DNA from 3 places in the Desulfitobacterium elongatum genome. Region 2 is predicted to be linked to each of the others. Evidence: a T-box and tRNA genes for the amino acid it is inferred to sense, from the RefSeq annotation. Region 2 holds a T-box; the other regions hold tRNA genes.
What was found. The T-box of region 2 lies ahead of leuS (leucine--tRNA ligase). A T-box ahead of a tRNA ligase gene usually reads a tRNA of that ligase, here a tRNA-Leu.
Positions count from the first base shown of each region.

Region 1: it encodes a tRNA-Leu, which carries the amino acid that the T-box ahead of leuS (leucine--tRNA ligase) is inferred to sense. The anticodon was not compared.
Region 3: it encodes a tRNA-Leu, which carries the amino acid that the T-box ahead of leuS (leucine--tRNA ligase) is inferred to sense. The anticodon was not compared.

Region 1 covers NZ_AP038772.1:3,271,874-3,275,153, forward strand. The annotation lists gene polA (DNA polymerase I) at 1-604, opposite strand, end outside; gene ACZ42W_RS15465 (HD domain-containing protein) at 711-1,172, opposite strand; tRNA gene ACZ42W_RS15470 (tRNA-Leu) at 1,239-1,324, opposite strand; gene ACZ42W_RS15475 (acetyl-CoA carboxylase carboxyltransferase subunit alpha) at 1,434-2,426, opposite strand; gene accD (acetyl-CoA carboxylase, carboxyltransferase subunit beta) at 2,410-3,280, opposite strand, start outside.
Region 2 covers NZ_AP038772.1:786,056-789,335, reverse strand. The annotation lists gene leuS (leucine--tRNA ligase) at 1-1,662, opposite strand, end outside; T-box leader at 1,719-1,917, opposite strand; gene rsfS (ribosome silencing factor) at 2,012-2,359, opposite strand; gene yqeK (bis(5'-nucleosyl)-tetraphosphatase (symmetrical) YqeK) at 2,346-2,924, opposite strand; gene ACZ42W_RS03565 (RNA recognition motif domain-containing protein) at 3,029-3,280, opposite strand.
Region 3 covers NZ_AP038772.1:1,996,633-1,999,912, reverse strand. The annotation lists gene ACZ42W_RS09475 (hypothetical protein) at 233-688, opposite strand; tRNA gene ACZ42W_RS09470 (tRNA-Leu) at 1,624-1,709, opposite strand; gene nrfD (NrfD/PsrC family molybdoenzyme membrane anchor subunit) at 1,767-2,741, opposite strand; gene ACZ42W_RS09460 (4Fe-4S dicluster domain-containing protein) at 2,761-3,280, opposite strand, start outside.

The DNA.
Region 1 (3,280 bases), 2.3 Mb from region 2:
TCAAAGCCGTTTTTTCCCCTACTCCAGGAACTCCTGGAATATTATCAGAAGTATCGCCCATTAACCCCTTGAGGTCAATGATTTGTGCGGGGCGCAACTGATATCGTTCATAAAGGACGGGTTCCGTATAGGCATCAACTTCGCTGATCCCCTTTTTAGTGAGAAAAACGGTCGTAAGAGGAGAAACCAGCTGCAGAGCATCCCGATCTCCCGTATAGATTTGAACTTCCCAATCCCGCTTTTCCGCCATCGAGGTGACTGTGGCAATGATATCGTCTGCCTCATACCCGGCACATTCTAGCATAGGAACCGAAAAGGCTGCTAAAACTTCTTTCAGGTAATCAAATTGAGGCTTCAGTCCCTCAGGAGTCTCCTTCCGTTGACCTTTGTATTCAGCATATTGTTCGATGCGTACCGTCGCTTTCGTTTTATCAAAGGCGACAATCCAGTAATCAGGCTTCTGTTCTAAAAGCAATCTTAATAACATGGTCATAAAACCATGAAGAACATTCGTTGGCTTACCCTCCGCTGTCGTTAGCATAGGCAGGGCATAAAAAGCACGATTGGCTAAACTATTTCCATCTAAAATCAGGATTTTTGACATGAGAAAAACCCCTTTCTATACGTTATTAACTATATCATATCGGGCAATCACCTGCCAAACCAATAAAGAAAAGCTTCCAACCTTAGTACGTTGAAAGCTTAGCGATTTATTTGATAAGTTTCTCAAGGCGAGCGAGGTGAAAAGGCTTTGTAATCTCATCACCGTGCAGATAGCAATCTAAGATATCCGCATCTTTAACCACTTCCCCGAGGGGTGTACCCACCTTTTCCTTCTCGGAATGATGTATGACAGCCTGAAGGATTTCTTCCTTTTGCTCTTCGGATAAGGGCATGGTCTTCAAAAACTCTCGCACGGGCTCTTCACCATGAAGCGCATGGTTTGCCTGTCGTCCCGTATACCAACGCCCAATATCATGGAGAGAACAAGCCAAAGCTGCCAATTCGTTATCCACGCCCCGTTCTCTCGCTAGTAGCCGCCCCAATTGAGCACAACTTATCACATGGACACGTTCCCAAGTGATCGGATAATCTCGTTCTATTTCCAAAGCATTTAAACGATCCAAAAGTTTATCAATCTGCTCAAGATGCTGGATAAATCCCCAGTTCATCCAAATTCCTCCCCTGTCCGAATATACTAAAAAAAGAGCCAGAAGGCTCTCCTTAAATAGCTGAGTTGGTGCGAGAGGGGGGACTTGAACCCCCACAAGGTCACCCTTACTGGATTTTGAGACCAGCGCGTCTGCCATTCCGCCACTCTCGCATAAAGTCATGTGTCCGTTCCGTTGCTTCAGCAACAGATGACTTTGTTATAATAGCATTTGTTCAAAAACGTGTCAAGCACTCCATTAAAAAAACTAGAACAAACCACCCTATTTCTCAGCGTCTTCACAGTCAAGCTTCTCTTGAACTTTAACTTCAAATTCGCCATACGCTCTCAGCTTTTCATAGCGTTTCGTTTTTAGCGATTCTGGCGATTCTTCACGAAGCTTGGCAAGGGACTGAGAGATTACCTTAGAAATCTCTTCTGCAGTTTGCTTAACGTTCTTATGGGCTCCGCCTAGAGGTTCACGGATAATTTCATCGGCGACTCCTATTTTCAAAAGATCTTGGGCCGTAAATTTTAAAGCCGAAGCAGCTTCCTTAGCCTTGCCCGGATCCTTCCAGAGAATCGAAGCACAGCTCTCTGGAGCAATGACAGAGTAGAAGGAATTCTCAAGCATCAAGATGGAATTGCCAACGCCTAAAGCCAGAGCCCCACCGCTTCCCCCTTCCCCAATCACGGTACAAACAATGGGGACCTTGTAATTAGACATGGCCTGAAGACAGCGAGCAATGGCTTCTCCCTGCCCTCTTTCCTCAGCTTCCAAATCACACGCTGCCCCTGGTGTATCGATAAAAGTGAGAATAGGTCTTTGGAATTTCTCCGCTTGGTCCATCAGTCGAAGCGCCTTTCGATACCCTTCTGGATGTGGCATACCAAAGTTTCTTAGAATATTTTCTTTCGTATCCTTCCCTTTGACATGGGCAATCACGGTCACAGGAATTCCTTGAAACGAAGCAATTCCACCCACGATAGCACGATCATCAGCAAAGAGCCGATCTCCTTTGAGTTCGATAAATTCATCAAAAAGCAGAGGAGCATAATCATAGAAATTAGGCCTCTCCGAATGGCGAGCAATTTGGACTTTTTGCCAGGGTTCTAGATTTTCATAAATTTCTTTTCTTAATCGAACGAGTCGTCGAGATAGCTTAGAAATTTCCGGAGAAAGATCAATCTCCTTTTCTTTTGAGAATTTCTGCAGCTCGGTAATCTTTTGTTCTAGCTCTAACAGAGGTTTTTCAAAATCAAAGTGTTGAGCCATAACCTGCCCCTTCCTGGTGATAACGCAACAAACGCGCTAATACAGATCTTATCTCTGCGCGTTCAACAACTAAATCAATCTGTCCATGATCCTGGTTAAATTCAGCAGTCTGAGCTCCTGCTGGCAGTTCTTTGCGCATCGTTTGCTTTATTACACGTGGGCCTGTAAAACCAATCAAGGCACCCGGCTCTGCGATATTGATATCTCCCAAAGAGGCATAACTTGCAGTCACTCCTCCAAAGGTCGGATCAGTAAGAACAGAGATATAAAGCAAGTGATGCTCTGCTAAGCGACCTAGTGCGGCACTTGTCTTAGCCATCTGGTAAAGGGACAGTATCCCCTCTTGCATGCGAGCACCCCCAGAAGTGGAAAAGATGATGACAGGATAGCCCAGTTCGATAGCACGTTCCACTGCACGGGTTATTCTCTCTCCAGTAACAGAGCCCATACTTCCCATCATAAATTTCTCGTCATTAAAAGCGAGTACAACTGGAAGCCCGTCAATCTTTCCCTGTCCTGTGAGAACAGATTCAGATACATCGCTTTTATTACGAGCTTCTTCCAATTTATCCTCATACTCAGGGAAACCAAGTGGGTTTATCGATTCCAGCTCATGATTCCATTCCTCAAACGTCCCAGGATCAACTAAATGATCAAGCCTCTCCCGAGCAGAGATTCGAAAGTGATAGCTACACTCCGTACACACTCTCTGATTTTCATTGAGGTCTTTATTAAAAAGCACTTCACCACATTTTGGGCATTTTACCCAAAGACCATCCGGTAATTCTTTACGGATTGAAGTCTGCTCAAGAACTTGAGTGGGTTCCGAAAGGTTTCTTTGAGAGGCAGGGCTT
Region 2 (3,280 bases):
CTTCGTAAAGAAGCGAGAATAAAGCAAGTGAAGAATCGCGTGTTCGACTCCCCCCACATACTGATCAACATTCATCCATTGATCAGCCGCTTCCTTAGAGAAAGGCAGTGTATTGTTTTTCGGATCGGTATAGCGAAGGTAATACCAGGAGGAGCACATGAAGGTGTCCATAGTATCCGTCTCGCGACGCGCTTTTCCCCCACAGGTTGGGCAGGTCGTTTCAGCGAAGCTCTCAGATGTCGTGAGGGGATTCTCCCCGGCTTTAAAGACAACATCTGCAGGAAGTAGAACGGGAAGCTGGTCCTGAGGAACGGGTACGATTCCGCAATGCTCACAATACACCATCGGGATCGGGGTACCCCAATAACGCTGACGCGAAATGAGCCAGTCACGCAAACGGAAATTTACTTTCGGCTGGCCAAAGCTCTCTTGCTCCGCCTTATCAGACATCTTCTCCCAAGCTTCCATATTTTTAAGTCCATCATACTCACCGGAGTTTACCATTATTCCATCTTCAGTAAAGGCGGCCTTGAGAGGGAGGTCTTTATCAGCCAGCGGAGTTCCCTCCGGAACGATGACCGTCTTGATAGGAAGCTCATATTTCGAAGCAAACTCAAAATCTCGCTCATCATGAGCTGGTACACCCATAACCGCTCCGGTACCATATTCAAGAAGGACATAGTTCGCGATCCAGATCGGCACTCTCTTCCCGCTATAAGGGTTAAGACAATACGCTCCAGTGAATAAGCCCTCTTTTTCCGTTTCCGTAGAAGTCCGAGCAATCTCATTAAGGCCCTTCATCTTGTTGATAAAGGCTTGAACATCCTGCTCGTACTCTGTTCCCGCAATGAGTCCTTGAACAAGCGGATGCTCTGGAGCTAATACCACATAGCTGACTCCGAAGATCGTATCGACTCGAGTGGTATAGACCCGAATTTTTTCCGCTCGATTTTCTAAGGAAAACTCAACTTCCGTTCCTTCTGAACGGCCAATCCAGTTCTTCTGCATCGTTTTTACTTTTTCCGGCCACCCTTTAAGCTTCTCTAGATCATCAAGAAGAACTTGAGCATAGTCTGTGATTTTGAAAAACCACTGTGATAGATCTTTTTTGGTAACGAGTGAATCACATCGTTCGCAAGCACCATCGACAACCTGCTCATTGGCCAGTACCGTAGCACAGGAAGGGCACCAGTTTACAGCGGCTTTCTTCTTATAAACCAAGCCGTGCTTATAGAATTCTAAGAACATCCATTGGGTGAACTTATAGTAATCTGGATGACAGGTGGTCACTTCCCGATCCCAATCATAGGAGATCCCCATCTCTTGAAGCTGACGCTTCATATTGGCGATATTCTTCCAAGTCCACTCGGCTGGAGGGGTTTGATTCTTAATCGCTGCATTCTCAGCGGGCAAGCCGAACGAATCCCAGCCAATCGGATGGAGGACATTAAAGCCTTGCATCCGCTTAAAACGTGCGATGACATCAACGATGGAATAGTTCCGAACATGGCCCATATGAAGGTTCCCTGAAGGATAGGGGAACATGGCTAAAGCATAGTACTTCGGCTTATCGGATTGATCTAAGGCCTGATAGTCCTTCCCTTCCACCCATTTCTTTTGCCACTTTGGTTCGATCTCAGAAAATAAATATTTCTCTTGCATGGAAAACCGTTCCTCCTTAAATGGTTTAAGCAATAAAATAGAAAACTCCCGTCCCACAAAGGGACGAGAGTATACTCCCGCGGTACCACCCAATTTCAATAGCACTTGTAGCGATTTTAACGGTTCGCACCGGTACTCATTGTGACTTGAGTACAGCTCCAGGGTGAGTTCTCTAAAACCCTCATAGCAACTTTCACCAACCGTTGCCTCTCTTCGATGAGTGACTTTGATACTGCTCCCGTTCATCGCCTTATATGAGTCAAAATATATTCTATAATAGTCCAGTTTTCAGGATCTTGTCAAGAATTAGACACAATTTGGTCAACAACAAGGCATCCATCCCCTAGTTTTAGGAAGCACTAAACGTAACAACCTTGGCATCTCCCCATAAACGCTCGAGATTATAGAATTCTCGTTGATCAGGTGTCATAACATGAATCACAAGATCCCCGCAATCCACAAGAACCCATTTGGCTTCTTGCAGCCCTTCTATTCTCAAAACGGGCATGCCTAAGTCCGGTAGCTTTTCGCTCAAATTGTCAGTGATAGCCTTAACTTGAGTCGTAGAATTCCCTGTAACGATGAGGAAATAATCCGTGACCATGGAAATTCCTATTAGATTGAGAAGGGTAACATCCCGTCCCTTTTTCTCTTCCACGACATTAACAGCCTCTTGTAATTGTTTATCCGTTAGCAAATTTTTGCCTCCTTTTAAGATCGTCATAGGTAAGCTGGGTAAGCGGATGAATCATTTGCTTACTCAGCTTTAAATACTCTAGGGTATGTTCAACGCATAAGAGCGTTCCTATCTCTAGATTATCATACAAGGATTGACGTAATTTGTCCACTTTTGGAAAAACACGGTTTGGTTCAGTGAGGTCAGCACTATAGATTAACAGCTCTAACCTGCCCATACCTGGTGCTCCGAGCGTATGATGAGCTATAGCAGCCAAAATCTCTGAATCAGTAAACCCATATTCATGTATTAACCAATACGCCGCGAGTGGACCATGTAATACATAAGGAGCCTCTTCATCTTCCGGGTAATTGAGTAGCCTCCATTCTCTAGCCATCTCTAACTGCTGTTTTAAAGGAACTTCTTTCTTGAGATCATGAAGGTACCCAGCGATCTGTGCCTTTTCTTTATCTACACCGTGACGCACTGCAAGTTCCCTGGCCCATTCAACCACCCCGAGGGTATGCCGAAATCGTTTTTCTGATTGAGAGCTCAGTGTTAGATTGTGAGCTTCTTGAATATTCAACATAATAACCGCCTTTTACCGAATACACCAAACTATATTTTAAAGAATAACGAGAAGACCCTTCTCGCCTAATCGGCCAAAGAGGGTCTTCTGGGAACTTCCTTTTACATCTGTTGTTTGGGTCGAGCCTCGTTAACGGTTAAAGGACGTCCGCCGAAATCCTTGCCATTAAGGTCCATGGCCATGCGTTCTGCTTCGTCATCTTCAACTTCAACGAAGCCAAAACCTCTTGATCGACCTGTCTCACGGTCCGTAATGATCCGGCTGCTTATAACCTGACCATATTGACCAAAGAAGGAATTGAGATCCTCAGACGTGGTGTTCCAGGGTAAATTTCCGACATAAAGGGTTGCCAT
Region 3 (3,280 bases), 1.2 Mb from region 2:
TATAATAGGACATAATTCGCTAAAAAAAACATAATACCTCTAACATTCTCTCTTTTCTTGATATTTTCCCTTTTGTCCTATTCATCTATAGGACCTTAGGCCTATAGGCAAGCGAATATCCCCTTTTTATCCTTATTTTAACCTCTATACAGCAGTATTCGTTCATTGAAACGAGAGCTTATAAAATGCAGAGTTCCCCCTACTTCCGATGAATCTCCATACATTCATAATATTAAACGACTTTCTTTTCAAGTAGCACAAACCCTTTTTGATTCATTGGACAATGCAAGACATAGCCTAGCTGTTGGAATATCGGAAATTCCTTCTCGATATCCTCTTTCCCAGAAAATATCCAACTCAATTGTTCGGCCGACCAATTGACTGCAATTCTCTCAGCAACTCGAAGCATCTTGGGCTCAATGCCTTGTTCCATAAAAGGAGGAGCAATAAAGAAGACGTCTATAGTAACATTCTTATCTGCTTTGAGAAGGGCCATGATCGCACCTACCTCATTATTATCTGCCTTATATACAATTAGACGCCCCTTACGGTGAACTTCTTCCCAGTAACTTTGACTTTTCAGCTCTTCTTTAATCATAGGGCGCTCGCTGAGTGTATCCCAATATTGATTAACCACTTTAACTAATTCATCCAATTGTGCATAGCTTACCTCGTATATATGTTTCAACTCCCCCACCCTTTCCGTTTCTAGTTTTTGCTAGAATTCTTTCAAGACACTTTCCCAAGCCTCAAAATTCTATTTTTCTCATATTTCATATTATTATGAATATTAGTTCGATGAGATTATCCAAATTCCTTTTTTCACAAATAAATTTTTATAAAAAACAAAAAAATAAGTACTTATGCAAACATATAAAAAGGCACCTTGGTTATTTAAGCTCATGATTGGTGTAGTCGAGAGGACTTGAACCTCCACCGAGTTGCCCCGACTAGGACCTGAATTTAGAAAAAGAGACGATATAGAGTATCTAAAAATGGGGGTTGTTTTTGCTTTGATGGTCTTCTTAGTCCTGGCTGAGCGGATGATGCAAAGTAATCGAGGGATATCTGGACCAATGTAAAATAGAAAAGACCAGGCACAAAGCCCGGTCAAATCACTTAGTGTTCATGTCGTTTTTTACGGTGCTCGAGCTCCTCAATCTCATGCAAAATGCGGATCAATAATATGATAATTACGAACAGCTGAAATGCTAAAATCGGTAAAATCCACAGCATCTCTTTACCACCTCCGTCAGTTACATTACTGTCAAATTTACAGAGAGAAGTCTAGTACAGTATATTCGGCATGTCCGTGAATGTTCATAGGGAGGAATCGGGAGAGTGGCTGAAGGCTATTCAAGAAAGACTTCGCCACAAACAATACCAAACGACAGCTGATACTTACACCCACGTAACAAAAAAAGTCAGCCGTGAATTGGCTGACAAATTTAATAGTTATAATCCAAAAATTTCTCGAGAGCAACTAAATTTCGTACCAAGTCAAAATTCCGTACTCAATCCGTACCCAATTCAATTTCAAATCCCTTTTTAGCTTGAATTCAGTGTGCTCAGTATAAAAAAAGAAAAAACCCTTAACTATCAAGGGTTTTAGAGTTTAAATATTGGTGCGGTCGAGAGGACTTGAACCTCCACAGGGTTGCCCCTACTAGGACCTGAACCTAGCGCGTCTGCCATTCCGCCACGACCGCGTGACAATGATTATTATATGAAAACACAATCCAAATGTCAATAAAACAATTATTTTTTTAGCCTAACATCCCATTCCAAACCGGTACCGCAGCAAAAACGATGAGACAGCGAAGTGCCAATCCTCCGAGCATGACAGCCCCATCACAGAGGCAAACCGCTATTTTGCTTCCAGTATGACCCGATCCCTTTGAAATTGACGTTTCCTCCATTGTGGAGACTGCTGGAACAGGTACGCTGTCCATACCGAATCCTATCTCTTTAAGCTTAACCCTACTGCGCATCCGGTACAAATGATAGACATAGAAGAGGAAGGGACCAACCAAGCCCATACCTACTAAGACCACCCAAAATGCTTGCGAAAGTTCGCCGAAGAGAATTTTATTTGCTGAAGCGAGTGCAACCGGTCCCTTTACCCCAGTTAATATAATTCCGAAGAACATCGTGAGAAGAACGATTTCGATACCGACGAGTGCGAGATGAATTTCACTGGCTTTGCCCTCTTGCAACTCCTTTTTCTCAAAAAGATGGGCAAGTATCGAATTCAAAGAGAGCCCTGTGGATAAAGCACTCACGACGAAAATAACGGGCATCAAATAAAAGTTCCAAAACGGAACCGCTTTGACAACGGCCAGAAGTAGTCCAGTATAAGCACATGTCGAAAAGGCTAAGACGGCACCTGCCAAGCCAAGAATTTCTGGAGCTTTTTTATCCTTCCAGGCAAAATAGGCCCGAAGTAGACCAACTCCGATAAAAGCAGATAATATATAGATTCCCCAAGTCATCACCGATTGGAAATTGAGGAACATCCCAATAATTAACCAAGGCTTATGTAATCCTTGCCCGAGATCAAAGATTAGAAGCCCCGCCCCGATCGCTACGAGCGGTGCAGAAATATAATACCCGTACTTACTTAAACTTGATGCCTCTCCCAGATACCCCTTCTCAGCAGCATAGGCCAGTAAATACGCCCCTGCCCCTAGACCGCCCAGAAAAAGATAAATCCCAATGAGCCAGCCCCAATGTAATTCCATATCCTTTCCTCCCTATGTGTTACTTCTTGGGAATAATCACGAACGAGGGCTTAGTCATTCCTGGAGAGGGTAACCCCTTCATCATCCCGCGGACCGCACCCGGAGTCTTCATCAATTCATTAAGTTCTCCGAATTGTAGGGCTTTGACAGGGCATGCCTTTACACACGCAGGCTTCTCCCCTTCGTCCTGAAGCGTATAACAGAATTGGCATTTAGTGATCGTCCCGGACCCTTCTCCGTATTGAGGAGCGTGATATGGGCAGGCATAAAGACAATATTTACACCCAACACAGCGCTTCGGATTATGCGTGACGATTCCATCCTTTTCTCTTTTTGCATACGCCTTTACCGGACAAACTTCTACACAAGCCGGATCTTCACAATGATTGCAACTCATCGACAAGGCATTCGTATTTGTGGCTAAGAGTTTACGCCACTCCACCCCTTCTTCCCACTGATAGGTTCTTCGACACGCAGCTACACAGGCCGCACATTCTATACATTTTGTCTCATCGTACAGAAAGGCGAGCTGCTTTTTC